3 regions of the Cohnella boryungensis genome follow, and region 3 is predicted to be linked to each of the others. Evidence: predicted binding sites of a transcription regulator. Region 3 holds the regulator's gene; each other region holds the start of a gene.
What was found. The regulator LexA, encoded in region 3, represses DNA repair genes until DNA is damaged. The targets are predictions, from matches to a motif close to CGAACATATGTTCG.

Region 1 (10,776 bases), on a different contig from region 3:
GACATTACCGGAATTCCCGCAGCGACGATCGTCAGGCTTGCCCGCGAATACGGCGAAGCCTCGCCCTCCTTCATCCGCATCGGCAACGGCCTCCAGCACCACGACAATGGAGGCATGGCCGTTCGGGCGATCGCCTGCTTGCCCGCTCTGACGGGCCAGTGGGGCATACCGGGCGGGGGCGCGATCAAGGGCAACGGCTATTATTCGTCCGTCAACGCGGACAAGCTGGAGCGCCCCGATCTGCTTCCCGATCCGAATGTCCGCAGCATTAACATGAACCGGCTGGGCGAGGCGTTGCTGCAAGCCGATCCGCCGGTCGACGTTCTGTTCGTCTACAACAGCAATCCGGCGGTCGTCGCCCCCGATCAGAATCAGGTTCGGCAAGGGCTGATGCGAGACGACCTCTTCACCGTCGTCCACGACCTGTTCCTCACCGATACGTGCCTTTACGCCGACATCGTGCTGCCCGCGACGAGCCACTTCGAGAACCTGGATCTGTTCTCCTCTTATTGGCATTTATATTTGCAGCTGCATGAACCGATCATCGATACAATGGGGGAGTGCAAATCCAACTTTACGCTGTTCAAGGAGCTTGGCTTGCGCATGGGGTTCGAGCCGGAGACGTTCGACTTAACCGAGGAGCAATTGATTCGGGAAGCCCTCGACTATCGCAGCCCGTTCCTTGACGGCTTGACCTACGAGGAGCTTCGGAGAGACGGCTGGGCGAAAATGAAGCTGGACAGCCCTTCGATGATTCCAGGCCGCATCCCGACGCCTTCCGGCAAAATCGAGCTCTATTCCGAGGCGATGCTTCAAGCGCAATTGCCTCCCGTGCCGGAATACGAGCCGATCAAGGAGCCGGAAGGGCTGCCGTTCCTGCTCGTCACCGGACCCAACCACAGCTTCCTGAACTCCACGTTCGCCAATCAGCCGCGAATGAAGAAGCTGGAGAAGCAGCCTAAGGCAGACATGAATTCGGCCGATGCCGCCGCCCGGGGCATCCAGGACGGCGATTGCGTGCGGCTGTGGAACGAGAGAGGCGACGTCCGAATCGCCGTCAGGGTTGCGGACAACGTGCTCCCGGGCGTCCTGGTCACACAGGGCTTATGGTGGGAGCACGGGAACGAAGGGTTGCAAGCCGTTAATACGCTCACGCCGCAGCGGCTGTCCGATATGGGCAAGGGGGCGACCTTCTTCTCCACGAGAGTCGATGTCGAGAAGCTGTAGCGGTATTCACGGCCCCTCGGTCCCCTGTGTCGATCGCGGGAAGGAGGCGGCCTCCTCCTTCTCCTCGTCTAGACCAGCCTTACGGCATCCGAGGCTTCCAGCTTCTCAATCAGTTGCTCGACGATCGGCCGCTCTTGCAGCCTCAGCTCCTCAATCGTCTTAAGAATAGACGGTATACCGCTTTTGTCGCCCTTCATCCAGCCCCGCATCATCTCGTTTCTGGCGGAGAAGGCCAGCTTCTCGATCTTGTCGCAAGGCTCGCGCATCGGCTCCAATCCTTCAATGCCGATCTCTTCGCTCATGTAGCGCAGTCGGGCCGTCATACACTTCTTATGCTCCCAGATCAGATGCAGCGGCCGGATATCCATGCGCAGCTCCCCCTGCTGCATCAGGCTGAGATGCTCCACAATTTTATCGTATACCGCCATCCCGTACTTCGTGCCGACCGGATTGCTGTACATTCGCTTGCTGCTGCACCGGTTGTCCGATGCGACGTAATCCTTCAACGAATCGATAACGAACTCCAGATCGAACTCATACCCCCGCGTCCGCTCAATCCGGAATCGGCAGACGCTGGACTGCCACAGCTGCTTGCCCGGCTTGTGGGCCACTTCCTGAAAGGCTTGCTGCATTGAGGCGAACGTCACCTCGGCCGGAGCGAATTGCCCTTGTTTGTTGTAGCCGAGCGTATGAAAGCATTTGCGATCGTAGTCGTATCCGGTAACCAGCATCTCATGGAAAAATTCCGTTTGCAGATAATGCACCGTATGGGGCAAATAAAATTCATCCACGATCAGACACACATAAATATCTTTGTCGAGAGAATCGATCAGAAACGGCACGACGCCGATCTCGAAGCGGACGAAAACATCGAAGCCTATTCTTTCGCGGTACAGCCACGGGCAATAATCCATATCCAGAAAAATGTTTCCTGATGTAAATAGAATAGGCAAATTGACGTGCACCTTGAGGTTGTCAGCCGCATGCAACTGGATAAAGTTGCTATGGACCCACGCCCAGCTTTGTTTCTCGGAGGTCATAATGGAAAGAGGGATTCCGATATACTGGTAACATCGGATTGGGGTTTGACCGATCGGGAGCTTCTTCTCGTTCATGACTCGACTCTCCTTGATTAGGGAAAATGCAGGACGGTTCACTCCCGATCGGGGTACTTGCGTATGGTTACTGTTATTATACTACATTCGCAGCGGAAAACCTTTTCCTCTACGCCTGTTTCTTCACTCCCTCTGTCTGGGCTCGCGCCTTTTTCCGGCAGGACCGCTCCCCCTCTTTCAGCTCTCGTCCGCCGACGCCGGCACGAGCACCGAATGCTGGGCAACCGTGTGCAAATCCCGCCAAATCCGGTTGATCGGATGATCCTCCATAAGCACTGCCATACCCAGCAATCGGAAAACAATATTCGCATATTCTAATGTGTGGCTGGCCAGCCTCTGACAAGCCTCCCCGACCTCGGCCTGTTCCGCATCCGACATCCGCCCCCTGTCCTCGAACGCAGCCCACGTCCGCTCCACAGCCTCGTAGAAATTCCTCCCGTCGGTCTCCAGTCCGGCCGTCTGCCCGGCAACAACCCTGTCCGCATTCGCATAACGCCCGAGCCGTGCCGTCTCCCATACCTCGCGCCTCGACTCGATGAAGGCGCGCGCCTCTTCGAGAAAATGCCGGCAAATGCCCAAGCACACCGCCGCGAACGAGGTCTGGGCAAACGGCAGGAACGGATAGCGGAAGATTGCATCGTCGTAATGCGGCTCGCTCATAATACTGAACGTACGCTCGGCAGGCACGAACGCCCCCTTGACTGCGATCGAATGGCTTTCCGTGCCTCGCAAGCCGAACGAGTTCCAATCGGGGATCACCTCTACCTGATCGGGAAGAAACGCGAATGAACGAATGTCGTCCTTCATACCTTCAATGCGGCAATTGGCTGTGTAGAGACTTGCATAAGTCGATCCGCTGCAGTATGGCCATTCACCATCCACGAGGTAGCCGCCCTCAACGGGACGTGCAAGCCCATTCGCGTGTCCGCTTCCCGCGACGACCGCATTCGCGCCGGAGAACAGCTCGCGGGCCTGAGCCGGAGGCAAAGCGGCCGAGAAGAAGCCGCCGCCCGAGCCGATGGTCACCAGCCAGCCGAAGCTCCCGTCAATTCGGGACGCTTGCTCGAACACGCGCAGCGCATCCGGCAGCGGAAGCATCAAGCCGTTCAACTGCTCGGGCACGAACAGCTTAAATAACTTCGCTTCATATAGGTAAGCCAGCAGGCCCGGCGTAAGAACGCCCTGATTCAAGCGCGCGTTTGCGCGCACCTCGCTTGCGATTGACTGCGGAATAATAACGCTCATCCTGTAGCACCTCATCTTTCAATAAACAAATGTTTGTATTGTGGACTTTTGTCTGAACATCGATTATGATGAAATCAGTTAAGTCATATTTAATCAAGGAGGATCGGATGATGGACCGCGAGCGGCAAATATTGGAGCTGATCCGCCACAACCCCTTCATCTCCCAGAACGAGATCGCCGCCGACATCGGCATCTCAAGATCCGCCGTCGCAGGCTATATCGCATCCCTAACCAAGCGCGGCATTATCAGAGGAAGAGCCTATGTGACGGCGGAAGACAATACGGCGCTCTGTATCGGCGGAGCCAATCTGGACAGCAAGGCAACCGCGAAGCAGCGCATTCGCCCGGGCTCCTCCAATCCCGCCAACGTGAAGGAATCCTGCGGGGGCGTCTCGCGCAATATCGCGGAGAACCTCGCGCATCTCGGCTGTTCCGTTTCCCTGATGACCGTTGTCGGAGACGACCAGGCCGGGCAATGGGTGCTGAAGGAAACGGCCAAGGCCGGCGTGAACACCGGACTTGCGCTAACTCTCCCGGGAGAGAAAACGGGAACCTACACCGCTCTGCTCGATGTCGACGGAGAGATGTTCGTGGCTTATGCCGACATGGATGTCTACGAGCGTTTCTCTCCGCAGCTGCTCCGTGAGAAGTGGCCTCATATCGCCGCCTCTAAGCTTGTGATCGCGGATACCAATCTGCCTGCCGACACGTTAAGCGAGCTGATCGGGCGCTGCCGCGAAAGCTCGTTGACGCTGTTCATCGACCCGGTCTCCTCGGAAAAGGCGAAGAAGCTGCCCGCCGATCTGCAGGGGGTGACCGCCATCTTCCCCAATCTGGAGGAAGCGGTTCAGCTGGCCGACGGCTCCGCCGCAGACAAGCCGGATTACGCCAAGCTTGCTCGCGCCATTCACGAACGCGGCGTAACGCATGTCTTCATTACGGCGGGCGAGCAAGGCGTCTATTACTCCGAGACCGCAGACGAAGACGGCCCCTCGTTATTTTCCCCGATTCCGACGAAGGTCGTTGAAGTAACGGGAGCGGGAGACGCGTTCGTGGCCGGTGTCGCTTACGGCATTCTGCACAATCATTCTTACAAGGAAGCCTGCCGCCTTGGCTTAGCAGCCTCCCACTTGACGCTGCAAACCGCCGAGTCCGTATCGGCGCAATTAAACGAGCATACGCTCCAACTAACCCTTAAGGAGAGCTGATCGACATGAATCCGAACCCGTCCGCAAGCCAATATCTCACCTATACCGAAGAAGTCCGCGAGGCGCTCGCGAGCAACAAGCCGATTGTCGCCCTGGAGACGACGATTATTTCGCACGGAATGCCCTATCCCCAGAACATCGAGATGGCCCGCACGGTGGAACGCATTATTCGCGAGCAAGGCGCCGTTCCGGCCACAATCGGCATCCTGGACGGACGCATCAAGATCGGCTTGAACGAACAAGAGCTGGAAGCCTTCGCGAACACCCCGCAAGTCGAGAAGGTCAGCCGCCGCGACTTCCCTTATATTCTGTCCTCCGGCAAGATCGGCGCGACGACGGTTTCCGCCACGATGATCGGCGCGGCGCTCGCCGGCATCGAAGTGTTCGCGACAGGCGGCATCGGCGGCGTACACCGCGAAGGCGAGACGACGATGGACATCTCTGCGGATTTGACGGAGCTTGCCCAGACGAACGTGGCCGTGGTGTGCGCAGGAGCCAAATCGATTCTCGATATCGGACGCACGCTTGAATTTCTGGAGACGCACGGCGTTCCCGTCGTGGGCTACAAGACGGACGAGTTTCCGTCCTTCTATGCGAGAGAGAGCGGCTACGGCGTAGACTTCCGCCTCGACGAGCCCGCCCAGGTGGCCGACGTTCTGAGGAAGAAATGGGAGCTTGGCCTAAGCGGCGGCGCGATCATCGCCAATCCCGTACCCGAGGAATCCGCCCTTCAGCAGCACGAGATTGAGAAGGTCATCCAACAGGCGCTGTCGGAGGCCAAGGAGCAGAATATTACAGGCAAAAAAGTGACTCCGTTCCTGCTCGCCCGCATTAAAGAGCTGACCGAAGGACGGAGCCTGGAGACGAATATCGCTCTCGTTTACCATAATGCCAAGGTGGCGGCGCAGATCGCCGTCGCGCTTAAGGCATAAGCTTCCCCACTCGACCAAGCAGCCGTCCGAGTCTTCCCCTATAGCGGGTTGACCCGGACGGCTGCTTGTTTGCCGCTAAGCTGAATGCCGGTCTCTTGTTTCCCCGCTTCCGCCAGATCCTTCAACAATTGCTCCAGCAAGCTCTTCGCCCGCTGCCCTTCCTTGCCCTGTATTTTCACGACGAGCTGCACGGCATCTCCTGAAGCCAGCAGCTTCTCCGCCTGCCTTCTCTTCGTCTCGTAGTCGTGCTCCTCGATCTGCGGAGTCAGCCGGATCTCCTTCAGCTTCGGCGGCTGCGCTTGCTTGCGCGCCTCCTGCTTCTCCTTGTCGGCTTCCCGCTTCGCCGTTCCGCGCGCCACCAGCTTACAGGGCGGGGGGCTGCTGTACAGAGACGTGCAGACCAGATCGGCCTTAAGCTGCCGCGCCAGATTCAGCGCCTCCTCCCGCGAGACCAGCCCCAGATTTTCCCCGTCCAGTCCGGTCAGCTGCAGCTCCGATGCTTTAATCTTTTCATTCAGAATCACAGGCAATAGCCTCCTTCTCGTATGAAGCCGCTAATCTAATAATAGGTTGTCTCCGCTTTCCCGGCAAATCGAATGCATCCTGCACTTGCGGCACCCGACGCCCTCGATGGACGACAAAGAGGGCATACGGCCATTTTCCTCGACCGAACGCCCTCTGGCTCTATCGCTGCTATACCCGCTCCAGCATCAGTTCCCCCGTCGACTCGTCCTTCAGCGCGATCCGCGCTTCGAACGCCTCCCCGCCGTCCTGACCGAATTTGAGCTTGGCGGTTTTGCCCTTTCCGATCAGCGCTTTCACCATCGTATCGGTGAGCGTGCGGCCCAGGCTTTCCTTCCAGATGACGAAGCCGCAGCCGGATTTGTAGTGGCTGCACCCATAGCCTTTGCGGCCCATAAAAATATGACCGCCGCAGCCAGGCCGCGGGCAAAGGCCGATAACACCCGGCTGGGCGGCAGCCTGCGCGGCCTCCTTGACCGAAGACGCGCCTTTGCCTCTTCCGCTCCCTCCGGCCTCCGCCGTCCTCCTGCCGACCGCATTGCCGCCGCCAGCCGCCTTCTTCGCCTTCGTCCCCTTGGCCGGCGGCTCGGGCTTCGCGAACGCGTTGCGGGCTGCGGGCCGCTGATGATTAACCTTGTCCACGATTAACCACGTGAACTTCTTCACGTTGCCCATGAACGCTTCGGCGGACGCCTGACCGCGCGAAATCTCCGTCAGCCGCCGCTCCCAGTGTCCCGTCATCTCCGGGGAGGTCAACAGCTCGACGCCCGCCCCGCGAATCAGCTCGATGGCCGTTCGTCCTTTCGGCGTAATGACGATCCGCTTGCCCTGCATGTCCACGTAACCGACCTGCTTGAGCCGTTCAATCGTCGCCGCCCGGGTAGCCGGAGTGCCGAGTCCCGAATCCTTCATCGCCTCGCGCAGCTCTTCGTCCTCAATCTGCTTGCCCGCGCTTTCCATCGCTTTCAGCAGCGTGCCCTCCGTGTAGGCCTTCGGAGGCTGCGTCTCCTTCTCCTTCACCTCAACGTCGGTACAGACAACCGGCTGGCTCGGATCGACCTCGAACGGAGCGTCCGTCTCCAGCTCCTCGTCCTCGGCGGAGGTCGCGCCCTCCTCCTTGTCCTTGCCTTTCTCCTTGCCTCCCGACTTCGGAGCCGCATCTCCCGCATAGATGACCTTCCAGCCCAGAGAAAGCAATTGCTTCACGGTCGTCTTGAAGGTCTCCTTCTCAACCTCGGTCATCACCGTATGCACTTTATACTCCGCTGCCGGATAGAAGTGGGATAGAAAGCGTTTGGCGACCAGATCATACAGCTTGCGCTCATCGGGACTCAGCCCCTGCGGCTTCTTCATAGTCGGCATAATCGCATGGTGGTCCTCCACCTTCGCCGGATTGCAAACGTTTTTGTTATTCGTGTGCACCAGCTTCTTGTTCGCTCCGTTCACGAACGTTCCGTAATCCGGGGAGCTTCGCATCGTCTCCAGGATTTTGTGCATCTCGGGAATGTTCTGCTCGTTCACATAGTTCGAATTCGTCCGGGGATACGAGATGACCTTATGCTTTTCGTACAGCGCCTGAGCGACGTCCAAGGTTTTTTTCGCGGAAAACCCGAATTTGCCGTTCGCCTCCCGCTGCAGCAAGGTCAAGTCGTACAGCTTATAGGGATACTCCTTCGTATCCTTCACCTCGTAGCTCGCCACAGCTCCCGTCTTCCCCTTGACCTTGTCCGCAATGGCCTGGGCCTTCTCCGGGTCGGTCAGCCGCTCTCCTTGCCAGATGCCCTTATAAGCCGTCCCGCCAGCCTGCTCGAACTGTCCCGTCAGATCGTAGAACTTCAACGAATCGAACGCCTCGATCTGCTTCTGCCGATCGTAGATCAGCGCCAACACCGGCGTCTGCACGCGGCCCACGGACAGCAGCTCGTTATGCTTCGTCGTAAAGGCGCGGGAGCCGTTCATCCCGATCAGCCAATCCGCTTCGCTTCGCACTCTCGCGGCCTGGGTCAGGTTGTCGTATTCCGTATTGTCCTTCAATTGATCGAAGCCCTTGCGAATCGTCTCGGCCGTCAGATCGGAGATCCACAGCCGTTTTACCGGCTGCCGCAGCCCCAGATGGCGGACGATCAGCGAGAAAATATGCTGCCCCTCCCTCCCTGCGTCGCATGCGTTAACCAGCGCTCCGCTTCGGCTCGCGAGCTCTTCGATCACCTTAAGCTGATCCTGCGTCCGCGGGTTGGGGAGCAGCTTGAATACCTCCGGAATGATCGGCAAATCCCCGAATCTCCACTTCTTGTATTTCTCATCGTATAAATCCGGCTCGGCCAGCCCGATCAGATGCCCGATCGCCCAGGTGATGATATAGTTTCCGCCCTCCAGATAGGAGCGTTTGTTTTGCGCCTTCGGTTCGATAACGGCGGCGATGTTGCGGCCCATATCCGGCTTCTCCGCAATGACCAGCGTCTTCAACAAGCCTCGTCCCTCTCCCCTAGAAAATGATGCTTCTCGTAATTGCTCTCTTCGAATTATACTACACTCCCGTCTCGCGGGCGCTGTCGATTTTTCATAACGAAGAATCCGCAACACGAGGATGAAGGAGATCTGAAGCTTGTCATCCCGGCACTCCGGACTAAGACGCGAAGTCGTTGTGCTCCGTCGAGGAAGACCGATTCCCCCGGTCGGATCAGAGATGCCAGAAAAAAAAGACCTGCCGCATGGACAGGACTTCATTTTCATAGGATGAACCCATTCACCAAGCGATGACCGACACGACCAATGCGACGGCGGCGGGCAAGCCTTGGCTCGCAAGAATCGATTTCTTGGCCGTCAGCCCTCCGTACAAAGCCGCAACAACTACGCAAATCAGGAAAAAGAGCTGAATCTGGTGCCCGGTCGAAGCATCCGGATGCAAGAGTCCCCAGATCAGGCCTGCTGCCAGAAACCCGTTATACAAGCCCTGGTTTGCAGCCAGCGATTTCGTTTGCTCCGCAAACGCCTCCGATGTCCCGAAAGTTCGGCGAACGCGCGGAGTCGTCCACAGAAACATTTCCATAACCAGAATATACACATGCTCCAAAGCGACTATAGCTACGAGTACAAGCGCAACGACTTCCATAGCCCTTCTCCTTCCGCTGTCGAGCAGCCCCTGCTCTCCGCATAACAGATTTATCATACTCCTCTTTGTTCGCGCCTACAAGCGGCTGCAAGCTCCTTTGCCGCCATCGAAAAACCCGCGATAAAAAGAAGACCCGACACGAGCGGACGGGCGCTCGTGCGGAGTCTTCGGCTGTAGACGAATCTTCCTCTCACCAGACGGTGAGCACGGCAATCCATGCGGCAGCAGCCGGAATGCCCTGAACGTACAATATTCCCTTCCTCGCCGTCCATCCTCCATGCAGGGCGGCGATCAGGATACAGGCAAGCACGAACGCCTGTATCTGATACCCGAAGGACGCGTCGGGGTGCACGATGCCCCAGATCAACCCGGCGGCCAGAAAGCCGTTGTACAGCCCCTGTCTGGCAGCGAGGGGCTTCGTATCCCGCGCGAAGCCTGTGGTCATGCCTTGAGATTGCCGGAAGCCGGGCGACGTCCATAAGAACATTTCCATGAACATAAAATACAAATGAATCAACGCGACAAGCCCCGCCAATACCGCAGCGATAATCATCCGACAGCCACTTCCTCTCTTGTGATCGGCGTGACTTATTCAACGATACAGACTTTATAAGCTTCACGCTTATCCTTGCCTGTATCGTCTCCGCAAAGCTCTCCGGCTGTCTGTAGACGCCGAAGGTGTTTTTGCATGTAACGCTACTCTTTATTTATTCGGACAATGGAGGAAATTATCACTTGGATTTGGCGGAAATTCCCGTTGCGGCATTCCGCTTGCCGCGGCCGGGGAACCACCAGCTTGCCCGGCCGAGCAGCTTCATCGATACGGGAACGAGCAGCATGCGAACGACGGTGGAATCCAGCGCTATCGCGACGCCCATCCCGAACCCGAGCATCTGGATCGGCAGCACGCCCGAGAAGGAGAACCCCGCGAAGACGGCGACCATCAGCACGGCGGCTCCCGTGATCAGCGGCCCCGTTTTCTCCATTCCTTCCGCAATGCTGTCTTCATGCGCCCCGGTTTGATCGAACTCCTCCTTGACGCGGCTAACCAGGAACACCTCATAATCTGTGCTTAAGCCGAATAGCAGAGCCAGCAGCAGCACCGGCACGAAGTGAATGATGTATCCGTTAGTCTCGACGGCAAAAATATCCGAGCCGTAGCCGAGCGCGAATACGAACACCAGGATGCCGTAGGTAGCCGCTACGGAAATCAGATTAAGCACGATCGCCTTAAGCGGCAGCAGCAGGCTGCGGAAGGTGAGCACCAGAATAAGAAAGATGAGCCCCAGCATGACTCCCAGCGCCGGCAGCAGGCTGTCGGTAATGGCCTTGGACGTTTCCACGCCGGCCATCGTTTCTCCTCCGATGTGGAAGGTTGCGCCTTCGGGCAGATCGAATGAAGGCAGCACCTGATC
Region 2 (10,776 bases), on a different contig from region 3:
GCCCGTGATGCCTTGGGTGATCACCTTGGTGTTTTTATCGATCAAAATACTCATGATTACACACTCCCCGGTAGGTTCTCCCTTGTCACTTCACAAGCGAAACGATTTTTTGCGCGCCGTCGGACATCGAATCCGCAGCCACGATGTTGAGGCCGGATCCGTTCAAAATTTCTTTGCCGAGCGCAACGTTCGTGCCTTCAAGACGAACGACCAGCGGCCGATCGAGTCCAAGCTCGCGAGCAGCAGCGACAACGCCCTCGGCAATAATGTCGCACTTCATGATGCCGCCGAAAATGTTGACGAAAATGCCTTTGACGTTCGGATCGGACAAGATGATCTTGAACGCCTCGGTCACTTTCTCCTTCGTTGCGCCGCCGCCTACGTCTAGGAAGTTGGCCGGAGATCCGCCGAAATATTTAATGATGTCCATAGTCGCCATGGCAAGTCCGGCGCCGTTGACCATGCAGCCGATGTTGCCGTCCAGAGCGATGTAGGAAAGATCGAATTTGGAAGCTTGAATCTCCTTGGCGTCCTCTTCGTCCAGATCGCGAAGCTCGACGATGTCCTTGTGGCGGAACAACGCGTTGGAATCGAAGTTCAGCTTGGCATCCAGCGCCATAACGTCGCCGGAGCCGGTAACGACAAGCGGATTGATCTCCGCGATCGAGCAGTCCTTGTCTTCGAACGCCTTGTACAGCGCGAGCATGAACTTGATCGCTTTGTTAACCAGCTCGCCAGGAATGTTAATATCGTAAGCCAACTGCCGGGCTTGGAACATCTGAAGTCCGACGGCCGGATCGACGACAACCTTAATGATCTTCTCCGGAGAATGTGCGGCGACTTCCTCGATATCCATGCCGCCTTCCTCAGAGCCCATCATAACGACGCGTCCGGTTCCCCGGTCTACAACGACGCCAATGTAATATTCTTTCTTGATGTCGCAGCCTTCTTCGATCAGAAGACGCTTAACTTCCTTGCCTTCAGGCCCGGTTTGGTGCGTGACCAATACTTTGCCCAGCAATTCCTTCGCATAGTTCGCGACGTCGTCCAAGCTCTTGGCGATTTTGACGCCGCCCGCCTTGCCGCGTCCGCCCGCGTGAATCTGGGCCTTGACTACGGTAACCGAGCTTCCGAGTTCTTTCGCGGCGCTGACAGCTTCGTCGACGGTAAACGCCACTTTGCCGCGCGGCACGTTAACGCCATACTGCCTCAAGACTTCCTTGCCTTGATACTCATGAATATTCATGACTCTGGCATCCTCCCGTTGTGCGCTTTGATATCGAGTGCGGCGAATCGCCCTGACGCAAGCGCCTGGCGAGGCCGTCACAGCTTGCCCCACATTCAGCGATGCGGGCATCGCTATGTAACAAAAACCTTCATCATTGTATCATTATTTAGGGTTTGCTTCCTCACTTTTTCATCTTTTTATTAGTCTAATTTGGCAATGGTTTCATCTCATATTGATATGGAAGTCAGCCTAACATATCTAGTTTTTGTGATAAATGCTTATTTTATTCTTTGTCTTCGGATGACCTCAGCGGTAGGTTGCCCTCAGAATTCCGGCTCCAAGCGCCGACTGTATGATTTTTTTGGCGTCTCTAACGGAGATTGTCTCCCCTCTGCTGAAGATTCGAGCGAAAGCTATCATCTTATTCGGTTGTCTTTCCGATAATATCCCATATCTAGAAAAAGGAGACTGAGCTACAAGTATGAGAATAGATACGCACCGCGCGCTTCCATCGGCCTCGCGTCCAATCCCACGCAGCCTCGGAGATGACGCGTTCAGTTCCGTCATGCTCGAAACGGAGACAAAAGAAGATAAGCCGGACGAAAAAAAAGGAAAGCTGGTCGCGGTCAGCGAAGAGGGGTACATGCGGCAATATCTGGTCAGGCCGGATGGTACCAAGGTTCTTCTCAGCGAGATGAAAGAACGCGAGGAAGGCGCCGAGACGACCGGCAACTACTCGCGTCCCCAAGCAGCCCCTCTGCCTATTCAGGAAGACGGGCTCGGCCGCAACGCGCGGGAATTGATAGACCTATTGAACCTCCAAGCCGGAGCAACCGCTCCCTCGCAAGCTTTCAAGCCATTCTCAGGCGGAGAATAATACTCGCGTATTTGACAACGCGGCTCGCTCCATGTATGCTGATAGCAATCGAATATGTCCGGAAAGGAAGCACCTTCCGCGTCTAACGAATCGTTGACGGAGGAGAGTGTTTTTTTCGTGTATGCGAAAATTATGAGCGCAAGCGTGCTAGGGATAGAGGGCAGATTCATTGAGGTCGAGGTCAATATTTGCTCCGGACTGCCCCAAGTGTCCGTAGTGGGATTGCCGGATTCGGCCGTGCGGGAGTCGGTCGAGCGGGTGCGGGCCGCGATTCAGAACGGCGGGATGAAATTTCCGCTGGATCGCGTCACGATTAATCTTGCTCCGGCCGATTTGCGCAAGGAAGGCAGCGCGTTCGATCTGGCTATCGCCGCGGGAATTTTGTGCGCAAGCGGACAGGTGAACGAAAATTTGCTGGAGAATGCCTTGTTTATCGGGGAGTTGTCTCTGAACGGAACCGTTCGCACCGTGCCCGGAGTGCTTTCTATGACAGAGTTGGCCCGCCGCGCAGGCATCCGCCGGGTGGTCGTGCCAGAGGCCGCCGTCGCGGAGGCTTCTCTCATCTCGGGCGTGGAAGTGTTCGGCATCTCTTCCCTCGCGGACTGGCTGAACGGCGGGGCTGACCCGGCGCCCGGAGAGTCTGGGCAGCGCTCTCGCGCCGGGTTCGACAAGGAGAAGTTGCGTTCTTTCGGATCGACCGGCCGTCAGCCCGGCTTCGTCTCAGCCGACGATCTCGATCTGGCGGATGTCGTCGGCCAGGAGCAAGGCAAGAGAGCTCTCCTAGTTGCCGCCAGCGGGATGCATAATCTCCTGTTCGTCGGACCTCCCGGAACGGGCAAAACGATGCTCTGCCGCAGACTCCCGACGATTATGCCTCCGTTGGGCGATGAGGAAGCGCTCGAGGTAACTAAAATCTTCAGCGTCTGCGGCAAGCTTGGCGGAGCATCCTCCCCCGGGCTTGTTCGACGCCGCCCTTTCCGTACTCCTCATCACACCATTTCAACCGCAGGCCTGATCGGCGGCGGCTCCATCCCGAAGCCAGGAGAGGTGACGCTGGCCCATCATGGCATTCTGTTCCTGGACGAGATGCCCGAATTTTCGCGCGTCTGCCTAGAGGCGCTCCGCCAGCCGCTGGAAGACCGAGAGGTCACGATCGGCCGCGCCCGAGGCGTCTGCCGCTTCCCCGCGAGATTTATGCTCGCCGCCTCGATGAATCCCTGTCCGTGCGGCTTTCATGGAGGAGATACGACCGATCGCCCTTGTACATGCTCGCCCGCCGCCATTGCAAGATATCGCGCTCGAATGTCCGGTCCGCTTGCCGACCGTCTCGATCTCCAGGTCCAGCTTCCCCGCCAAACGGCGCACGCCCCCGCTTCGGGCGGAATGACCTCCGCCCGCGCCGGGGAGATCGTCGCAGATGCGGCGAAGCGGCAGCGCTTGCGTTATGCGAAGCACGGTTTGCAGTGGAATAGCCAGCTGCAGGGCCCTCTATTGAGAAAATACGCCAAGCTTTCCCCCGATGCGGAAGCGCTGCTTCAGCAAGTATACGCCCAGCTCGGTCTCAGCTTCAGAGCGCATGATCGCATTCTGAAAATTTCCCGAACGATCGCCGATTTGGCCGGCAGGGAAGCCATTCTCACCGAGGACGTGGCGGAAGCGATCAACTACCGCAGCCTTGATCAGCCGCTGGAAGGGTAAGACTCGGGATTACTTTAAGGTTAAAGCAAAAAAGTCCAGAGGATCTTCCTCATGGACTCTCTGCATGAATCATATCGGCCAACGGAAACCGGTCCCCTCCGACTTGAAACCACCCTGCAACCGGATCGATCTTCTCTACGATTCCAGCAACAATGAGCATCTCCTGAGGGTCGTACATTCGCACCTTAACCGGAAACGAGTATTGGAGAGAATTTTGTACGATCCTGAACATCCGTTCCAATTCACCCTCATCCAACTCTGGACGATGACCTTGGAAGTTGTCCTCCTGCTTATTGCGCAGCAAAATTTGATCTTTATGCTCAGGCAGCATCATTCGGCTCGACTCCCACAGTCCGTTGCCTTCAAGTTTTTTTCTAATCACAAATAGTGGCCTCCTATTTTGCCTGCCCGATCTATGGCCTGCCCCGCTGCCGTTACGGATACGGCACGCATGATGATGGTGTTGCCATACTTTCGTTTCAAGGCATCCGTCGTTTGCTCTAAAGCGCGAAACTTTTCTCTGTCATCGAATAAGGAAACTTGATACTGCTCGCCGTTCGATAGCTCTGACAGGCTTATACCCAGCTTTCTTAGCGGGGAATTGTCCCAATGCTCCATAAACAGCTTAACAGCCGCATCATAAACCTGATTAGTCACATTCGTCGGATCCGTCATTTTGAATTGACGATGGAAACCGGTCGGTTTGTCATAATTAGCTCCCATCGCTCCGACGGAGACAACGCCGCCCATCAAGCCTATCCCCCGGCAACGCTGACAAACCAATTCAGACAGTTCAAGCAGAATGACCTTGATATCCTCCAGCTTGCCGTAGTCTCTAGGCAACGTCATCTGATGACCGACCTGCTTGGGCGGTTGCTCGTGGGTATACGGAGCGACAGGACTGTCATCTAGCCCGTTGGCGATCCTCCAATACATCTCCGCATGAATGTCACTGTTTTTGCCAAACTTTTGTCGCATGATTTGCTTGAGCTTGGCAAGCGGAGTTTGCGCGATATGACCAATTGTCGACAGACCCATCGCGTTAAAATGTGCGGTCATCCGGTTGCCCACCATGAACATTTTGTTGACGGGCATCGGCCATAACTTCTCCAACAGATCCGTTTTGCAGAGCAGGGATAATCCGTCTCTGTTTTTTTTGGCCCAGAGGTCGCATGCCATCTTGGCCGTCACCTTGGAGTAGCTGATTCCGAGTCGGGTATAGATCCCTGTCTCCTTCCGGACCTTCTCTTGAATGGAGCGGGCAATTTGCAAGGGCGTGCCAAAGAGACTCTGACTGCCGGTCACATCAATAAACTGCTCGTCTATACTGTAGGGTTCTACAAGGTTGGAGTAGGAGCGATAGATCTCCGTAATTTGCATCGATACGTTAATGTAATACTGCATACGGGGGCGTACGATGACGGCTTCGGGGCATTTTTCAAAGGCTGTGCGAAGAGTTTCCGCTGTTGTCACGCCTCTAGCCTTGGCCAGCGGGCAAGCGGCAAGTATGATTCCGGATCTCCTCTCGGGATCTCCTGCGACGACAACGGGCTTAGTTTCCCATTGCGGATTGTCGGCCTTCTCGCAAGAGGCGTAGAAGCTTTGACAATCGGCCAGCATCACGACTCTTTCCGGCTTCATAACCTCACCCTGTCGTCAACTGAATTCCTGTGTATTGACTTGCTTTACTTAAAATTTCGGCACGAATCAGGCTCCAAAACAGGGACATATTGTGCCGGTAACCGCGACACAGGTACGCCGCATTGACCCCTAGATCGGTGCTCTTGTTCTCGATGACCTTGATCCCCGATCGCTTCATTTTGCTCCTGAGATCAAACTGTTCGGCAAAGATGTCTTCTCTTACTTTTCTAAGCGCATTGATGAGCAGCAGATCCGTTTTCAGCCCGCATTTCTCAATTACGGAAATGTCCTCGTCGATGTAATCCAGCATAATGGGAATAACAAGAAAGTCTTGAACGAGCTGGTGCTCCTCCCGCGTTACGCTTGCCGGCAGTTTGCGCGTGCTCATGCCGCCCTCCCGACTGGCTGAACGGCCAGAACCCGATCGATTCTTAAGGACCGCAGAGCATGTTTCCTCAGGTCATAAGCCAAAATGGTTTCATTGGTGACTTTCCGAACGCTTACGATACGCTGCGTAATTACATTCTTTGCGTCTTGATAAATAATTTGCACGATCCAGCCTTCGTACTTTTCGTACATGCTTAATCGCCCCCGGATAGAACGTTTGTTCCCACTATACTACGAACAATTGTTCCCCTTCAAGTGGTAAAATATGCAGTATCGAAAATTGGGCTGCAATCAATTCCCCCCTGTCTCCCTCAAAGGTAATTCATGTGCAATATAAAAAAAGAGGATGCCGCAAAATCACGGAATCCCCGACGTAAATCGTTTTGTTCCAAACCATAATGTTGGAGTGGCTTGCTTGTTGGTCGACACCCAGTCATTCTAGGAACAATTTTTAGCCGCGTATTCGTCAAGCTTCTTCAAAAATGGGCCGATTTTTCTTTCGGATTCTAGTGCCCATTGTAACCGACGCTTTGTAAAAGGGAGTCTCTTGAAGGGGGATAACACTAAATAGGTCGTGTATGGAAATCGTAACAACGCGCGCAAAAGCTTGAAATCGTTCTTGTGAAGCTTCGAAACTTGACGATAACCATCCAAAATAGCCGATGCGATCGAAAAGTTCCATTTATAATCTTTGCATGAATTATAGATGACCCGGTATAAATCATAGGCTCGCAGGTCTACATGAACGGTCTCGAAGTCGATAAGGTAAGTACCTTTGCTATTTATAATAAAGTTGCTGGGCCCCCCGTCTCCATGACACAGAATACCGAACTTTCGCGGATTACGACGGTATTGGTAATATCCGCTGCCTTGCAGCAATGCTTTCGCCCGGTTCGAGTAGCGCAAGATCTCCGATCCGTGTTGTTTGATAAACCGGCTATTAGATAGACTAAAAGCATTTCTTCTTGCTTTTACAATTTTGTGTTTAATGTATCCTTCCCTATGTCTTAATGCGGAGTACCAGGATCCAATCCTGCTATAAGCGATCTTCCCTTTTATTCCGGCATGCCCTGCCTTATGAAAGCGAGCCAAGGCGACGCCGCACCTTCGCATATCCGATAATGAACGTGGAGAGGGTTTCCTCCCTGATATCCAGGGCGTTAAGACATAATGCTCTCCTTTTCGGGAAGTTGCATAGGGTTTGCGCCCCTCTGGGGTGTTGGGATTACGCCATGCCACAAGCGATCCATTTCGTTGGATCCTGAGCAAGATACGGTCAATCCACTTTAATCTCCCCACTCGTTTTGGCATCCGCTTCAAACTGAACGTCTTCCCTTTTGATGTGACAATCCGATATATGCCGCCTCGAATTTTCTTCTTCCTGCTTATCTTAATCCCAAAACGCTCAGCAATAGGGTTAATCATCGATTCGCTCATGCTATGTTCTCCTCTTTAATTTCCTGAACAATGACTTGTATTTTCTAGCGATAGCAGGCCATCTAAACCGAGCGGCAGTTGATCGAGCTCGGATGATTCGTTTCCTTGAAAGGGCAGGATGCTTCCAGAACGATTTGATGGCCTTAGCAATACTCGCATGATCAACCGAGCGAATGATTTGAGCATTTTGTTTGTTCACAAATTCCTTTAATCCACCCGACAAGGTAGAAATAAGAGGCACTCCGTTTGCCATTGCTTCCAGCGCAACCAAGCAGAACGATTCGGATTTACTTGGAATAATTACGGCTCCGTAAGAAGCGTACATCCGTTGCACAGCGGCATATGGCCTTTTTTTCACCCAACGAATTCGGTTTGCCGCGCCAACTCGCCTTGAAAGGGTTCTAAGTTTTCTTTGATAGCTCGGTTCGCCGCTTCCAACGATCGTTAAACGAACATGACTATGATTTCTAGATAACAACGCAATGGCCCTAATTAATGGCTCGAGTCCTTTGGAAGAAATAAGTCTGCCAACGTAGAGCAAATTTTTCGGTGTGCCCTTTTTCTTCTTGAATATCGGCTTAACGCCATGGGGAATCACAACCGCTGAACGAATGCCCATTCGTGGATAGCGTTTTTTAATTGCTCTAACCTGGTATTTGCTTGGAACGATAATTTTTTTTGCAATACGAAACAATTTCGTTTGGTTTTTCCCGGAGGTCGATTTGATTCCATGCGATGCGAGAGAATGGCATGAATAGATGATTGGGGCCTTGAACCGCGCTTTTGCCTTATTGGCCGTATCCGCAAAATCCGTGCTATGCACATGAACGAAATCCGGCCGAATATAGCCCTTCGAAGAAACAGCGCGCATGACGGAGGAAGCTTTGAATTCTTTTTTGAAACGGTTATAATATCGGGAATTTCGGGGGAATCGAAGAACACGAAGATTTACACTCGGATGAGATACTGACAATCGATTGGATGAACCCGAGCAAAGCACTGTGACTTTTACGCCGGCCTTGCTCAGAGCCTTCGATAAATGAGTAGCGGCGACCCCCAACCCCCCTCTAATATTGGGTTGGAACTCGTATGACATGACCCATACTTTAAGCCTGCTCTTAGTATTCACTCATTCCCTCCTTTCTCCAAAAGTCAGCTTGACCACTAAGTGTCGCATTACCATCTAAGTACACTCGCCCTCTGTCCGAAACTCTGTTCAGAGTAGCGTATGTATTTAGGCTCGAAATCGCACTGGGCCGCTGTCCGTTGCCTCAAACCCGCGGTAACTAGGTTATTCCCTTGGTCGATGCTCCGAGCCGACTCCATCGAGCACAATCCTCAACGGGCTTCATAGCAATCCTCAATTTATTCCTGCTAGACCGCAAAAAAAGAACGACAGCTCGCCTCTGCCGTTCTCGCTATTTCAAGGTTTCACCCTTTGTCGGATATCGCTCCCCTAAGCCATTCCAGGAGGTCCGCGGCTTGCTTGTTAACCCTGGAAGCGACGTTCGTCTCCCGCTCTATGAACACCTTCCCGTTCCGGTTATCTTCAGCAACGGCGGCCGCGCAGCTTCAGGCGAGTCGCTTGCGCTTGAACAGCAAATACATAAAAAACGGAGCTCCTACTCCCGCCGTAAACACACCCGCAGGGATATCGAGCGGCTGGAAAAGCATTCTTCCCGCCAGATCCGCCAGCAATAAAATAATCGCTCCGAGAAGGGCCGATACGGGAATGATAAGGCGATAAGAATTGCCGGCCAGCTTTCTGGCCATATGCGGAGCCAGCAAGCCGACAAACGATATCGTTCCCGCCACTCCGACCGCAGCGCCGGCCAGAGCGACGCTATAGAACAAAACGACCATTCTGCTGAGCTGAAGCCGACTGCCGAGCCCGATAGCGGTATTTTCCCCCAACGATTGAATGTTGAGATCCTTGGCATACAGCATGGACAGCGGAAGGATTGCGGCCACCCACGGCCATAGCGCCTTAATGTAGGTCCAATTCGTTCCGTAGATGCTGCCCGTCATCCAATTCAGCACTTGGGGAGCCAGATAGGCCGGCCCGCTGATCAGCAGGAACAGCGTCAGAGCGCCCATCGCCGTTGATATCCCCAAGCCGATCAGCACGAGCCTGAAGGGCGCCACTCCGTTCTTCCAGGCAAGCGCGTAATTCAGGAAAGCTACGATGAAGGCCCCGGCGACGGCGACCAGCGGGACCCAATGAATGCTATAGCCCGTAAACAAAGTCATGAAGGCGACGACCGCGACGGAGGCTCCCCCGGTCACGCCCAGCAAATCCGGCGAGGCGAGCGAGTTGCGAATGACGCCCTGCAGCAGAGCTCCCGCAACCGCTAAGGCTGCCCCGATCAACAGCGCGGCGATAATGCGCGGCAGACGGAACTGGACAATGATCATGTCGCTGCCTGCCTCGTTCCGACCGACGAGCGAGAGCAACACCTCCCGCACCGGAATGCGGGTGCTTCCAAGCGACAAGCAGATCAGCATAAGGCCGGCCAGAAGCAGACCCAGCGTCAGCAAAAGCGCGATCGATTTGCGATAATGAGTGCTAAGCATGGGCCCTCCTTCTCGCCACATAGATCAGAAAAGGAACGCCGATAAGCGCAGTGGCAATGCCTACCGGAACTTCCTTCGGCATCAGGATGAACCGCGAGGCGACATCCGCCGTCACCAGCAAGATGGCTCCCGTCAGCGCGGAATAGGGCAGCAGCCAGCGGTAATCGTTGCCCACGAAATACCTGCACAGGTGCGGCACGATGAGGCCGACAAACGCGATGGGGCCCGCAATGGACACGGAGCCCCCCGCCAGAAGAACGACCGATACGGCCGACAACGACCGGACAAGCCTCAATCGCTGCCCCAGCCCCTTCGCGTTGTCCTCCCCCAGAGCGAGAACGTTCAGCGAGCCCGACAGGAGCAGAGCAAGGAGCAGACCCAGCAGCATATAGGGGAACACCGTCGTCAAATGCTCCAGCTTCCTTCCCGATACGGAGCCGACCATCCAGAACAAGGCGGAGTCCAGCGAATCTTTATTGATCAAAATAATTCCCGAGGTGACCGAGGATGCGAAAGCCGCAACCGACGCCCCGGCTAACGTGATTCGAATCGGCTCGAAGCCTCCGCCTCCTTGCGTGCCCAGCGCATATACGAAGACCGAGGTGACCGTCGCGCCGATCAGCGCGATCCAGATCATGCCGCCCATCGTGAGCGACGAACCGAAGGCGGCCAGTCCGATTACAATAAATAGCACGGCTCCGGAATTGACCCCGAATAACGATGGCGAGGCTAACGGATTCCTCGTCAGCACTTGCATGACCGCCCCCGCAACAGCCAGACTTGCGCCTACCGCAGCGGCGATCAACGCACGGGGCACCCGCGCGGTCGTCACAATCAGATGCTCATTCGAGCCGTCGAATTGCCGATAAGCCTTCCACAGATCGTTCAGATCAAAAGTATGAAGCCCGTACAAAATGCTTGCGAGCATACTTGC
Region 3 (10,776 bases):
GCCTTCTGCGTATACGGATTCATGACATTTCCCCTATTTCCCGTGTTCCTCTCATTGTACAGAATACATGTTCGCACAGCAACGGTCGTTTCCGTCGGTTTTTCGACAGAACGCTTGCCGAAGCATCAGCCGCTCCTCCCGATTTCCCTATGATCGAGCTCCTTGCGACATTTCGTGTCGCCTCCTGCGCTTTCCCGGGAAAGTAAAATTTCCCGCTCGGCGTTCAGGAGTTCCGGCATATCGGCCGCGCAAAAAAACCGCTCGTGCGAGCAGCCGATATCCGGCAGCCCGCAGAAGCGGTTGAAGGATTACACGTAGGGCGCTTCCCAAGCTCTCTTGTACCAGCCGATCTCCTCCGCGACGACGTTAAGCTTGCCGTCCAGCCGAACCTCTGCCCGGAAGGGCCAGTCCTTCTCCCTCCAGAAGCGGAGATCCGTCCAGGTCACGACATACCCGCCATTCGGAAGCTCCGCCCAGCTTACGTATTCGCGCTTCGCGAACCGTTTGAGCGTCTGCACCGAGGAAACGCGAAGGCTGGCCTCGATGCAATCGTGCGGCGGGCTATAGGGCAGGTGCCTGAACGGGAGCCAGCGTCTCCCTGCAAGAACACCCATCTCGAAGCCCTCTTCCGTCTGGACGACGTACTGCCATCTGAACCACCATAATCCCGGCAGCACATGGACCGCCAGATTGCGGCGATACCGCCTCCGCACCCTTCGAACAATCAGCTCATGGTGAGCAATTCTCCATCCTGCATAGAGGAGCGTGATCGCCCAGGCGAACAAGAAAATCCATGGCGTATGCGGCCCGATTCCGTACAGCGCCGACAGCGCGGCCGACAAATGCACCAGAATCAGAAAAGGATCGGTGAGACAAAGCGCATCCAGATGGAGCCAGTCGCTTCGCAACGGCAGCAGGAACTGAACGCCATAGGCGTTCGTCCAATCGAACAGCACATGCAAAGCGACGGCGGCAAGCGCGAATCCGAACAGCAGCAGGCTGTGATCGCCGACTCCCCATGCCCATGACGCTATCCCGCTGAGTATTCCCGCCCATATGGGCCATGCAGGAAGCGCATGGCTGATTCCGCGATGATGCTTCAAATAGGCGTCCCGGCTCTTCAGACGCACCGCCGCGTCAAAATCCGGCGCAAGCGAACCGACGACCGATACGGAGACGACAGCGGCGGCGAGATAAGGATCGGCGGCGACTTCGGGAAGGAACAAAGCGGTTCCTGCGAGCGTTACGCCGAACAAGATATGCGAACCCGTATCCAAGCAAATGCCCCCTCTTGGTTGCTTTCCCTGCACAATCAGGTTAATGCAACACAATTAGGGGAAGGTCAAGCGGGCGTAATCAACATATTATTTCACTCGGCCCGGACCACAGATCGAAGATCAGGCTTTGTCGACATTAAAATATTGTGCTTCCGGATGAGCGAAGACCATAGCGGATACGCTGGCCTCCGGCTCCATCATGAACCCTTCCGTCAATTGAACGCCGATATCTTCCGGCTTCATCAGCTCGAACAGCGGCCCCTGATCCTCCAGATCCGGGCAGGCCGGATAGCCGAACGACACCCGAATCCCTTGATACCGAGCGCCGAAGCGCCGTTTCATCGTCATATCGGCCGGATCGGGAAAGCCCCATATATCCCGCATCATATGGTGCACCCGCTCCGCCAGTCCTTCCGCCACCTCAAGCGCGGTCGCGAGCAGCGCGTGGGAGCGCAGATAGTCGCCGCTTTCCTTCCACTGCTCGGCTTGCTCGCGAGCGCCCTGACCCGCCGTGACGACCAGAAAGCCTACCGTGTCCATCACGCCGCTCTCAACGGATCGGAGGAAGTCCGCCAAGCAGAGGAATGGCTCCACTTGCTGACGCGGGAACGAGAACCGTTTCAATTCGCGCGAAAGATCCTGCGGATCGTAGATGATGATGTCGTTGCCTTGCGACTGCGCCGGGAAGAAACGATACATCGCCTGCGGATTCAGCCAGCCTTTAACCTGGGATTGCTTCAGAATGTCATCGACCGTTTCCTTGAGGTTGACGGTTCTTTCATCCCCCGCGGCCAGTAGCTCCTCCACATTGCCTTTCAGGCCAAGATGATGGCCGAGCAGCATCTGCATGTTGACATACGGCATCACATGCGAGATCGGATAGTCCCTCAGCACATGGCGCTCATAATCCGGCGGCGTAAAGAGCGGCGCATCCGGCGAGATATTGGAGCGTCTGGCGCGGGAAGCCTCCGGCAGCTCCTTCGCGGGCTTCTCGGTCTCCTCCGCAAGCTTCGCTTGGGCTGCCCAGTGCTCCTCGATAATTCTTGCGCGCTGGCCCGGATCGCTTAATTTGTTGGCCAGATCCAGCCCTTCCATCGCATCCTTGGCGTACAAGACGACTCCGTCGTATTCCGGAGCGATTCGGTTTTTCGTGAACTTGCGGGTCAACGCCGCGCCGCCGACAAGGATCGGAGCGTCGATCCCCGCATTGCGTAAATCCTGCGCCGTAACGACCATCTGCTGAGCCGACTTCACGAGCAGCCCGGATAAGCCGATTGCATCCGGGTTCTCCTTGCGAGCCGCATCGATAATCTGATCCGGCGGCACTTTGATGCCCAGATTCACGATCTTAAAGCCGTTATTGGACAGAATGATCTCCACCAGATTTTTGCCGATATCGTGCACGTCGCCTTTAACCGTCGCAAGCATGATCTTGCCCTTCACAGCCGAATCGGCCTTCTCCATATGGGGCTCCAGTTGGGCCACGGAGGCTTTCATTACCTCGGCGCTTTGAAGCACCTCGGCGACGATCAGCTCGTTATTGTTGAACAGCCGTCCCACCTCGGTCATTCCCGCCATCAACGGACCGTTTATGATATCGAGCGGGGCGTATTTGCCCAGCGCTTCTTCCAAATCCGGCGCCAGCCCATCCTTGCTTCCCTCGACGACGTAGTTGGCGAGCCTTTCCTCCAGGTTCAGGTTTTCCACCTTCGCCTTCTTCTCCACCTTCTTGTCGCGGAACGCCGCCACAAAAGCCGCAAGCGTATCGTCGTTCGTCTTGTACAGCAGCGCCTCGGACAATTTACGCTCATGCTCGGGAATCGAAGCGTAACGTTCCAGCTTCTCCGTATTCACGATGGCATAATCTAGCCCCGCCTTGGTGCACTCGTACAGAAACACGGAGTTCAGCACTTCCCGGCCCGCTTCCGGCAACCCGAAAGAAATGTTGCTGACCCCAAGAATCGTCTGACAAGCCGGCAAGGCGGTTTTGATCAGACGGATGCCTTCAATCGTCTCCTTCGCGGAGCCGATGTATTGCTCGTCACCGGTGCCAACAGGGAAAACAAGCGGGTCGAATACGATATCCTCGGCCTTTAAGCCATATTTGTTCACAAGCAGATCATGCGATCGAAGCGCAACCTCCAGCTTGTCTTCTCGCGTAATCGCTTGGCCCCTCTCGTCAATTGTGCCCACGACAACGGCCGCGCCATAGCGATGAAGGATCGGAACCACCTTCTCGAACTTTTCCTCGCCCTCCTCCAGGTTAATCGAGTTAATGATCGACTTCCCCTGGATATACTTCAAAGACATCTCGATTACCGCTGCATCGGTCGTATCGACCATGAACGGCACCTTGACCTTCTTCGTCGCGAACTCCAGAAACTGCCTCATATCCGCAGTCTCTTCGCGATCGGGATCCTGAAGACAAATATCGATGACATGGGCGCCCGTCTTGACTTGCGCCCGCGCAATTTCAGAGGCTTCCTCATACTTGCCTTCGGCGATCAGGCGTTTGAATTTGCGAGAGCCCAGAACATTCGTTCTCTCCCCCACCATATATGGCCGATTGTCGTTCTCAATATAGACCGTATCGATCCCGGATACCGCAGGCGGATGCTCTCCTTCGATTTTGCGCGGAGCGAGATCCTTCATCGCTTCCGCCATTGCCGCAATGTGCGCCGGCGTCGTTCCGCAGCACCCGCCGGCAACATTAAGCCACCCCTGCTCGGCGAAGGCTCTCATCTTCTTGGCCAGGGAATCGGGGGATTCATGATAGTTGCCGTTCTCGTCCGGCAGCCCGGCATTCGGATAACAGCTGACAGCTGTCTTGGCGATGGACGAAAGCGTCCGAATATGGTCGCGCATGAACTCCGGACCCGTCGCGCAGTTCAATCCCATCGAGATCGGATTCAGATGCTCCAGCGAGATATAGAAGGATTCGATGCTTTGCCCGGCCAGCGTCGTTCCCATCGGTTCGATCGTTCCGCTGATCATGATCGGCAGCTCCTGCCCCATCCGGGCAAACGCTTCGCGAACGCCGATGCTGGCCGCCTTAACGTTTAGCGTATCCTGACAAGTCTCGATGAGGATGCAATCCGAGCCGCCCTCAATTAAAGCAATGACTTGCTCCCTGTAGTCCTCCACCAATTGATCGAAGGTGACGCCACCGGTCACGGACAGCGTCTTCGTCGTCGGCCCCAGCGCCCCCGCGACGAATCGCGGCTTGTCCGGCGTCGAATACTTATCGCAAGCCGCGCGAGCGAGGCGAGCAGCCGCAAGATTGATTTCTCTTGCCTTCTCGGGAATGTCGTATTCGGCAAGCACGACGGCCGTCGCTCCGAAAGTGTTCGTCTCGATGATATCCGAGCCGGCCTCCAGGTATTGTTCATGTATGCGGGTAATGACATCGGGACGGGTCAGCACGAGCATCTCGTTGCAGCCGTCCAGCTCTTCGCCGCCGAAGTCCTTCTCCGTCAAATCGGCTTGCTGAATCATCGTTCCCATCGCGCCGTCCAGGAAGAGGATTCTGGATTGCAAAGCCTCTTGCAGAGACGGTTTATTTTGTATTAAAGTCATATTTAAGTCTCTTCTCCTGTCTGTGAAAATCATTAAATTCTATACTAACAGAATCCTATCGGGACGAAAAGATGCACATCGACAGTGCCGAGGAAAAGGACTATAATAAAGTCATTAATTCTTATTGGGAAAAGAGGGATTTAACATGGCAGAAATTCGTATCCGCAACACGAACGAAAGAATTTCCGGCGAAGATGAGGTTCGTTCCTTCTTGGATAAGCAAAATGTTCTCTATGAGCATTGGGATATGAGCAAGCTGCCTTCGGAGCTTGCAGAGAAATTCGTTCTGAGCGACGAAGACAAGCAATCGCTGCTTTCCGCATACGATGCCGAGATTCGCGATCTGGCCGGCAGACGCGGCTACAAGGTTTGGGATATCGTCGCCCTTTCCGAGGCTACGCCGAATCTTCCGGAGATTCTGAAGAAATTCGAGCAAGTTCATACGCATACGGAGGATGAAGTTCGCGCCATTACGGCAGGACGCGGCATCTTCATCATTAAGGGCGATGAAGCTACCGGCTACTTCGACGTTGAGCTGAGCGCGGGCGATGTCATCTCCGTCCCCGAGGGGCAGCCTCACTTCTTCACGTTGATGGACAACAAAGCTATCGTTGCCGTTCGCCTGTTCATCGAGCCGGCTGGCTGGGTAGCCGATCCTTACGAGGATCCTTCATTCGTTAAATAATCAGGCTTCCGCAAGAGAAGCTCCCCGCCACTTAAGCGCGAGGAGCTTCTTTTCATTATTATTAGAGATGATTGCCGAATACTTCTCAAACGCTTAAGACAGGGATTTTAACAGCTCCGGCAGCTCTGACAAGCTCTTGATTTCATAGGCCGGGATAATCTCGTCGCTGCGAACAATGTCATGACGGTTGATCCATACGGAGGTCATGCCGATCCGATTCGCGCCGAGAATGTCGGTCGTCAGCTTGTCGCCGACCATGACGCCATCTTCCGCCGTGATCCCGATTTGCTCCATGGCATGGGCGAACAGTTTGGAGGAGGGCTTGCCCTCCCCGTAGTTGCCGGAGATGACGATCGCGTCGAAATAAGGAATCAGTTCGGGCACCCCGTCCAGCTTCTCCTGCTGAAGATCGGGCGAGCCGTTCGTAAGCAGCAGCAGCTTGTAGGATTGCTTCAACTCGTCCAGAAGGGCAAACGTTTCATCGTAGACATATTTCAGCTTGCGCCGCTGTGCCGGGAACATTTCCGCCAACTGCAGCCCAAGTCCGGGATTGTCTATGCCCAGCGCGGCTAAGCCTTTGGTCCAGGCGCCTTCGCGATAAGCTGGCGCGAGCTCCTGCAGCTTGCGGAACATCGGATGCTCTCCGCGTTCGAACCTGCCCCACAGCGCCTCGAATGGATTGATTCCGATCATCTGCGTGAAGCCGAACGTCTCATACGTTTCGTATAGGGCTCGAGCTTCCTTGCGTACGGAGGCTTCCAGCTCATCCTCGTCAAGCCCCGTCGCCTCTGCGCCATAACGGCAGGTCGCCTTGAAGGCCTCGCTAACGCTGCGATCGTCCCATAGCAATGTATCGTCCAGATCGAATAGTACCGCTTTAATCGACATCTTCTTAACGCCTCACTTTGTTTTGACTTCCATCTCAATGCGGTGCAGCTCGGAGAATACCTTCAGTCTTTCCGCCATGCGGCTGATCGGATAACGGTTCAGCACTCGGGAGAAAACCCAGTTCGCGCCTTTGACCGATTCAATGATGACATAACCCGGCTGAATGACGATCTTGCGAATATCAGACGGACGCATCGTTTTGTATCCGGTGAATTTCCGAGTTTCCAGAGCATCCCGGCTCACAGCCAAATAAGGACGACGGAAATAATAGAAAACGCCGAGCAGGATGTAACAGCTGATCGTAACCCAGAACAGCGTAGGATCCTGAAGGAATTTGTCCGACCAAGGCTGGGACAATACGATGTAGAACAGAATGAGAAGAAGCAGCAAGCTCGGCACGACATAGTTGCGACCTTGAAAACGATCAATCTGAGGTTTGGCGGAGCCGATTCCTTGCTTGCCTTCCTTTTTCCTTCGTTTATTGATCTCTTTCTGGTTTTTTGACACTTTGCGCTCCCAAGACCGGGACATAGAGCTTCCTCCTTATTTAATCTGGCGAATGACAAGCTTAGATGTCTCGTCATGTTCGCCCCTCTAAGATCAAGCGGTGTCGCGTCTCCGAGCTCCTGGCGAAGCATAGCGAAGGAGGCTCGGATACTCCTTAGTGTTTCATCGGCGGTTCCTCGTCGACGATCTCGATTCGTTCAAGCTCGTCGCGGAAATTCCGTTTGAAGATCGAAAGATATTGTTTGCGAAGGCTATCGCGTTCTGCAAGCTCTTGTTCGTTCAAGCCCCCGGATTTGTTTTTGCGGGACAATTCATTAATACGATTAATCAATTGATCCATCTCCATCGGTGTCTCACTCCCTTTTTCGCATCCTCTCTACTTTGCCATTACCTCTGATAGCTTGTCAAGAAAAGCTCCACAGCAAAAAGAAGACCGGAAACCCCGGCCTTCTCCAATATGTATAAACCCGATCAGGGCAATAATTTCGCAGGGATAATCAGCTCTTGTCCGCTCTGAATCAATGGGGAAGCAAGTCTGTTGCGTTCCGATATGGCTTCAACCGCCTGACGGGTGTCAAGAGCCGGATTCTTGTGTGTCCGCGCGATCGACCACAGCGTATCTCCGCTTTCCACCGATATGACGAGCTCTTCGCTAGATGCCGGAGAAGGCTCGCCCGAGGCGGACGCAAACGTATGTACAAGCGTAAACCCGCTGAACAGGATCAAAAAAGAACAGATCAGAAACAGCGTCTTGGCCATCTTCCAATTCTTCATAACAGCAGTTCCTCGCGTATTCCGTACGGAAACCGAAGGATTACGAAGCGCGGCAGCAGGAGCAATTCCTGCGGATATCCACATATGCACCATAACGCTCACCCACCCAAACATTTGTTCTGATTTGCTCTGGATTCATCTTAACACGAACATATGTCCGTGTCAACGATTTTGAGAACGTTTGTTCTCTAGAACGAATGTTTGTGCGAACCGGAGTTCTGTGCTATAATTTTTTCATTATGAGCGAATACATAGGGAGGGTTTGGCGTGTCCAAGATGTCCAATCGCCAGAATTCCATTCTTGAATTTATCAAGAACGAAGTCAGAGACAAAGGTTATCCCCCATCCGTACGCGAGATAGGCGAAGCGGTAGGCCTGGCCTCCAGTTCAACCGTTCACGGTCATTTGGACCGTCTGGAGAAGAAGGGTCTCATTCGCCGCGATCCGACCAAACCTCGCGCAATTGAAATTCTCGGGTTCGAAGACGATTCTCCTTATCGGGTTGCCGCTTCCGTCCGTCCCGTTCCTCTTGTCGGCAAGGTGACGGCGGGCATGCCGATCACAGCGACGGAGAATATCGAAGAATATTACCCTCTGCCTCACAGCATGGTCGGAGATCAACCTGTGTTCATGCTTTCTGTCACCGGCAACAGTATGATTGAAGCCGGCATCCACGATGGCGACTACGTCATTGTGCGCCAGCAGCCGACCGCTGTGAACGGCGATATCGTGGTCGCGATGACCGAGGACAACGAAGCTACGGTCAAGACGTTCTACAAGGAACGCGATCATATTCGCCTTCAGCCGGAGAACGAGAGCATGGAAGCGATTCGTTTGCCTAACGTCAGCATCCTCGGCAAGGTCATCGGCTTGATTCGCTCATTCATGTGACGCGACTTTTCTTACAACTACGGGAGCTGCCCACAAGTAACGTTATGGGCAGCTCTTTCTTATTCACTCTAGTAAACTTTAGCGGGAGGATGAAGCTCCTCATCATCCATTGATCTCAATCCGAGCTATCGCCTCCTGCTTGCTGTCCAATTGCAACAAAAAAACGACCGATTCCGGCTAAATGCCTGATCGGTCGTTCTGTTTATTAGTACATCGTCAAATATTGATCGCGTTCCCACTGGTGGACTTGCGTGCGGTACATATCCCACTCGATTTCTTTCAGCTCGTAGAAGTGACTGAGCGCATGATCGCCGAGCGCTTCGCAGATGACGTCATCGCGGAGAAGCTCCGACAAGGCTTCCTTAAGATTGATCGGCAAGCTTGGAATGCCTTCGTCCAAACGCTCTTCCTCGCTCATCACGTAGATGTTGCGATCCACCGGAGCCGGAGTAGGAAGCTTGTTGTTGATGCCGTCCAGACCCGCTTTGAGCATAACGGCCAGCGCCAAGTACGGATTGGCCGCAGGATCAGGGTTACGCACCTCTACGCGTGTGCTGAGTCCGCGGGAGGCCGGAATCCGAATCATCGGACTGCGATTGCTTGCGGACCAGGCGACATAACAAGGAGCCTCATAGCCCGGTACAAGACGCTTGTACGAGTTCACGGTCGGATTCGTAATGGCCGCGATGCCGCGCGCGTGCTTGAGAATGCCGGCCATATAATGACGGGCGATGTTGCTCAAGCCAAGCTTGTCGTTCGGATCGTAGAACGCGTTCTCGTTCCCCCGGAACAGAGACTGGTGGCAGTGCATGCCCGATCCGTTCATCCCGAACAGTGGCTTAGGCATGAACGTGGCATGCAATCCGTGCTGACGGGCGATCGTTTTGACGACAAGCTTGAACGTTTGGATCTGATCCGCCGCTTTAATGGCGGAAGCGTATTTGAAGTCGATCTCGTGCTGCCCCGGCGCTACCTCGTGATGGGAGGCTTCAATCTCGAAGCCCATCTCTTCGAGCATCAGAACGATGTCGCGACGGCAGTTCTCGCCAAGATCCGTAGGCGCCAAGTCAAAGTATCCGCCCTGATCGTTCAGTTCCATCGTCGGGTTACCCTTGTCATCCGTTTGGAATAGGAAGAATTCCGGCTCCGGACCGACGTTCATCGTCGTGAAGCCCATCTGCTCGGCCTCTTCCAGCGCGCGCTTCAATATGCCGCGAGGATCGCCGGCGAAAGGCGTGCCGTCCGGCATGTAAATATCGCAAATCAGACGAGCAACCCGGTTCTCGGTCACCCAAGGGAAAACGACCCACGTGCTCAGATCCGGATACAGATACATATCCGATTCCTCGATACGCACGTAGCCCTCAATGGAGGAGCCGTCGAACATCATCTTGTTGTCGAGCGCCTTCTCCAGTTGACTTACCGGAATTTCCACGTTCTTGATCGAACCGAGCAGATCTGTAAATTGCAGTCGAATAAAACGAACGTTCTGTTCCTTGGCGATTCGGGTAATATCTTCGCGAGTGTAGGTCATGTCAGCCTCCTAAGCATGTCATCAACTTATTTGTTCTTGAAAAAACGGGAAAGCTCCCCTTGAATCAAAGATACCTGACCGGGACGCTTGCCTTGCATCAATTGCTGCTTCAGCATCCGGTGCAGCTGGGAATCGCTCATCTCCCGTCTCTTGACCTCAGAGACTTCGTTGATAATCGTTCCATCGTTCTCATCCTGTCCGACCGGATTCATCACCTGCTTGATTCCCGCAATGTTGACGCCCTTCTCGATCAACGATTTGATCTCCATCAACCGTTCGACGTCATTAAAGGAAAATAAGCGCTGGTTGCCGTCCGTGCGGGCCGGCTGAATGAGTTCGTGCTGCTCGTAATAACGAATTTGGCGGGCGGTCAGGTCGGTCAGCTTCATTACGATGCCAATCGGAAATAACGCCATATTCCTGCGAATCTCGTCGCCCATCTCATACCAACCTTCCAACTTGACTTGTTGTTATTGAAATCACTTTCATTGTACCTTCGACCCCAAAACATGTCAAGGCGTGTAAGGTTTTCGGCGAGCTCATTCACAAATATCCGCTCGTCCACAACTCTCTTAAAGCCGATTTGACTGCAAACTTTACATGCGCGTAGGTTAATCCGCCCTGCATATAGGCGATATACGGCT

Region 1: ACFO1S_RS07245 (carbohydrate kinase) is a predicted target of LexA. The motif match lies at 3,610-3,623, and genes of this name have one in related genera.
Region 2: ACFO1S_RS28680 (YhjD family protein) is a predicted target of LexA. The motif match lies at 6,066-6,079, and genes of this name have one in related genera.

What each region holds. Positions count from the first base shown of each region.
Region 1 is NZ_JBHSED010000010.1:73,454-84,229, reverse strand. It holds gene ACFO1S_RS07260 (molybdopterin-containing oxidoreductase family protein) at 1-1,227, shown strand, start outside; gene ACFO1S_RS07255 (hypothetical protein) at 1,296-2,342, opposite strand; gene ACFO1S_RS07250 (acyl-CoA dehydrogenase family protein) at 2,520-3,587, opposite strand; gene ACFO1S_RS07245 (carbohydrate kinase) at 3,695-4,795, shown strand; gene ACFO1S_RS07240 (pseudouridine-5'-phosphate glycosidase) at 4,801-5,727, shown strand; gene infC (translation initiation factor IF-3) at 5,766-6,251, opposite strand; gene ACFO1S_RS07230 (type IA DNA topoisomerase) at 6,421-8,715, opposite strand; gene ACFO1S_RS07225 (DUF1304 domain-containing protein) at 8,996-9,361, opposite strand; gene ACFO1S_RS07220 (DUF1304 domain-containing protein) at 9,552-9,914, opposite strand; gene ACFO1S_RS07215 (MMPL family transporter) at 10,093-10,776, opposite strand, start outside.
Region 2 is NZ_JBHSED010000074.1:271,048-281,823, forward strand. It holds gene sucD (succinate--CoA ligase subunit alpha) at 1-54, opposite strand, end outside; gene sucC (ADP-forming succinate--CoA ligase subunit beta) at 86-1,246, opposite strand; gene ACFO1S_RS28660 (hypothetical protein) at 1,710-2,105, shown strand; gene ACFO1S_RS28665 (YifB family Mg chelatase-like AAA ATPase) at 2,223-3,803, shown strand; gene ACFO1S_RS28670 (YolD-like family protein) at 3,853-4,185, opposite strand; gene ACFO1S_RS28675 (DNA polymerase IV) at 4,182-5,444, opposite strand; gene ACFO1S_RS28680 (YhjD family protein) at 5,449-5,832, opposite strand; gene ACFO1S_RS28685 (phosphotransferase) at 6,270-7,268, opposite strand; gene ACFO1S_RS28690 (glycosyltransferase family 4 protein) at 7,270-8,397, opposite strand; gene ACFO1S_RS28695 (FecCD family ABC transporter permease) at 8,841-9,842, opposite strand; gene ACFO1S_RS28700 (FecCD family ABC transporter permease) at 9,835-10,776, opposite strand, start outside.
Region 3 is NZ_JBHSED010000032.1:50,095-60,870, forward strand. It holds gene ACFO1S_RS15005 (DEAD/DEAH box helicase) at 1-23, opposite strand, end outside; gene ACFO1S_RS15010 (metal-dependent hydrolase) at 309-1,277, opposite strand; gene metH (methionine synthase) at 1,398-4,853, opposite strand; gene ACFO1S_RS15020 (1,2-dihydroxy-3-keto-5-methylthiopentene dioxygenase) at 4,999-5,538, shown strand; gene ACFO1S_RS15025 (HAD family hydrolase) at 5,632-6,426, opposite strand; gene ACFO1S_RS15030 (hypothetical protein) at 6,439-6,957, opposite strand; gene ACFO1S_RS15035 (DUF896 domain-containing protein) at 7,088-7,279, opposite strand; gene ACFO1S_RS15040 (LysM peptidoglycan-binding domain-containing protein) at 7,405-7,707, opposite strand; gene lexA (transcriptional repressor LexA) at 7,975-8,598, shown strand; gene glnA (type I glutamate--ammonia ligase) at 8,804-10,132, opposite strand; gene ACFO1S_RS15055 (MerR family transcriptional regulator) at 10,159-10,572, opposite strand; gene ACFO1S_RS15060 (methionine gamma-lyase family protein) at 10,676-10,776, opposite strand, start outside.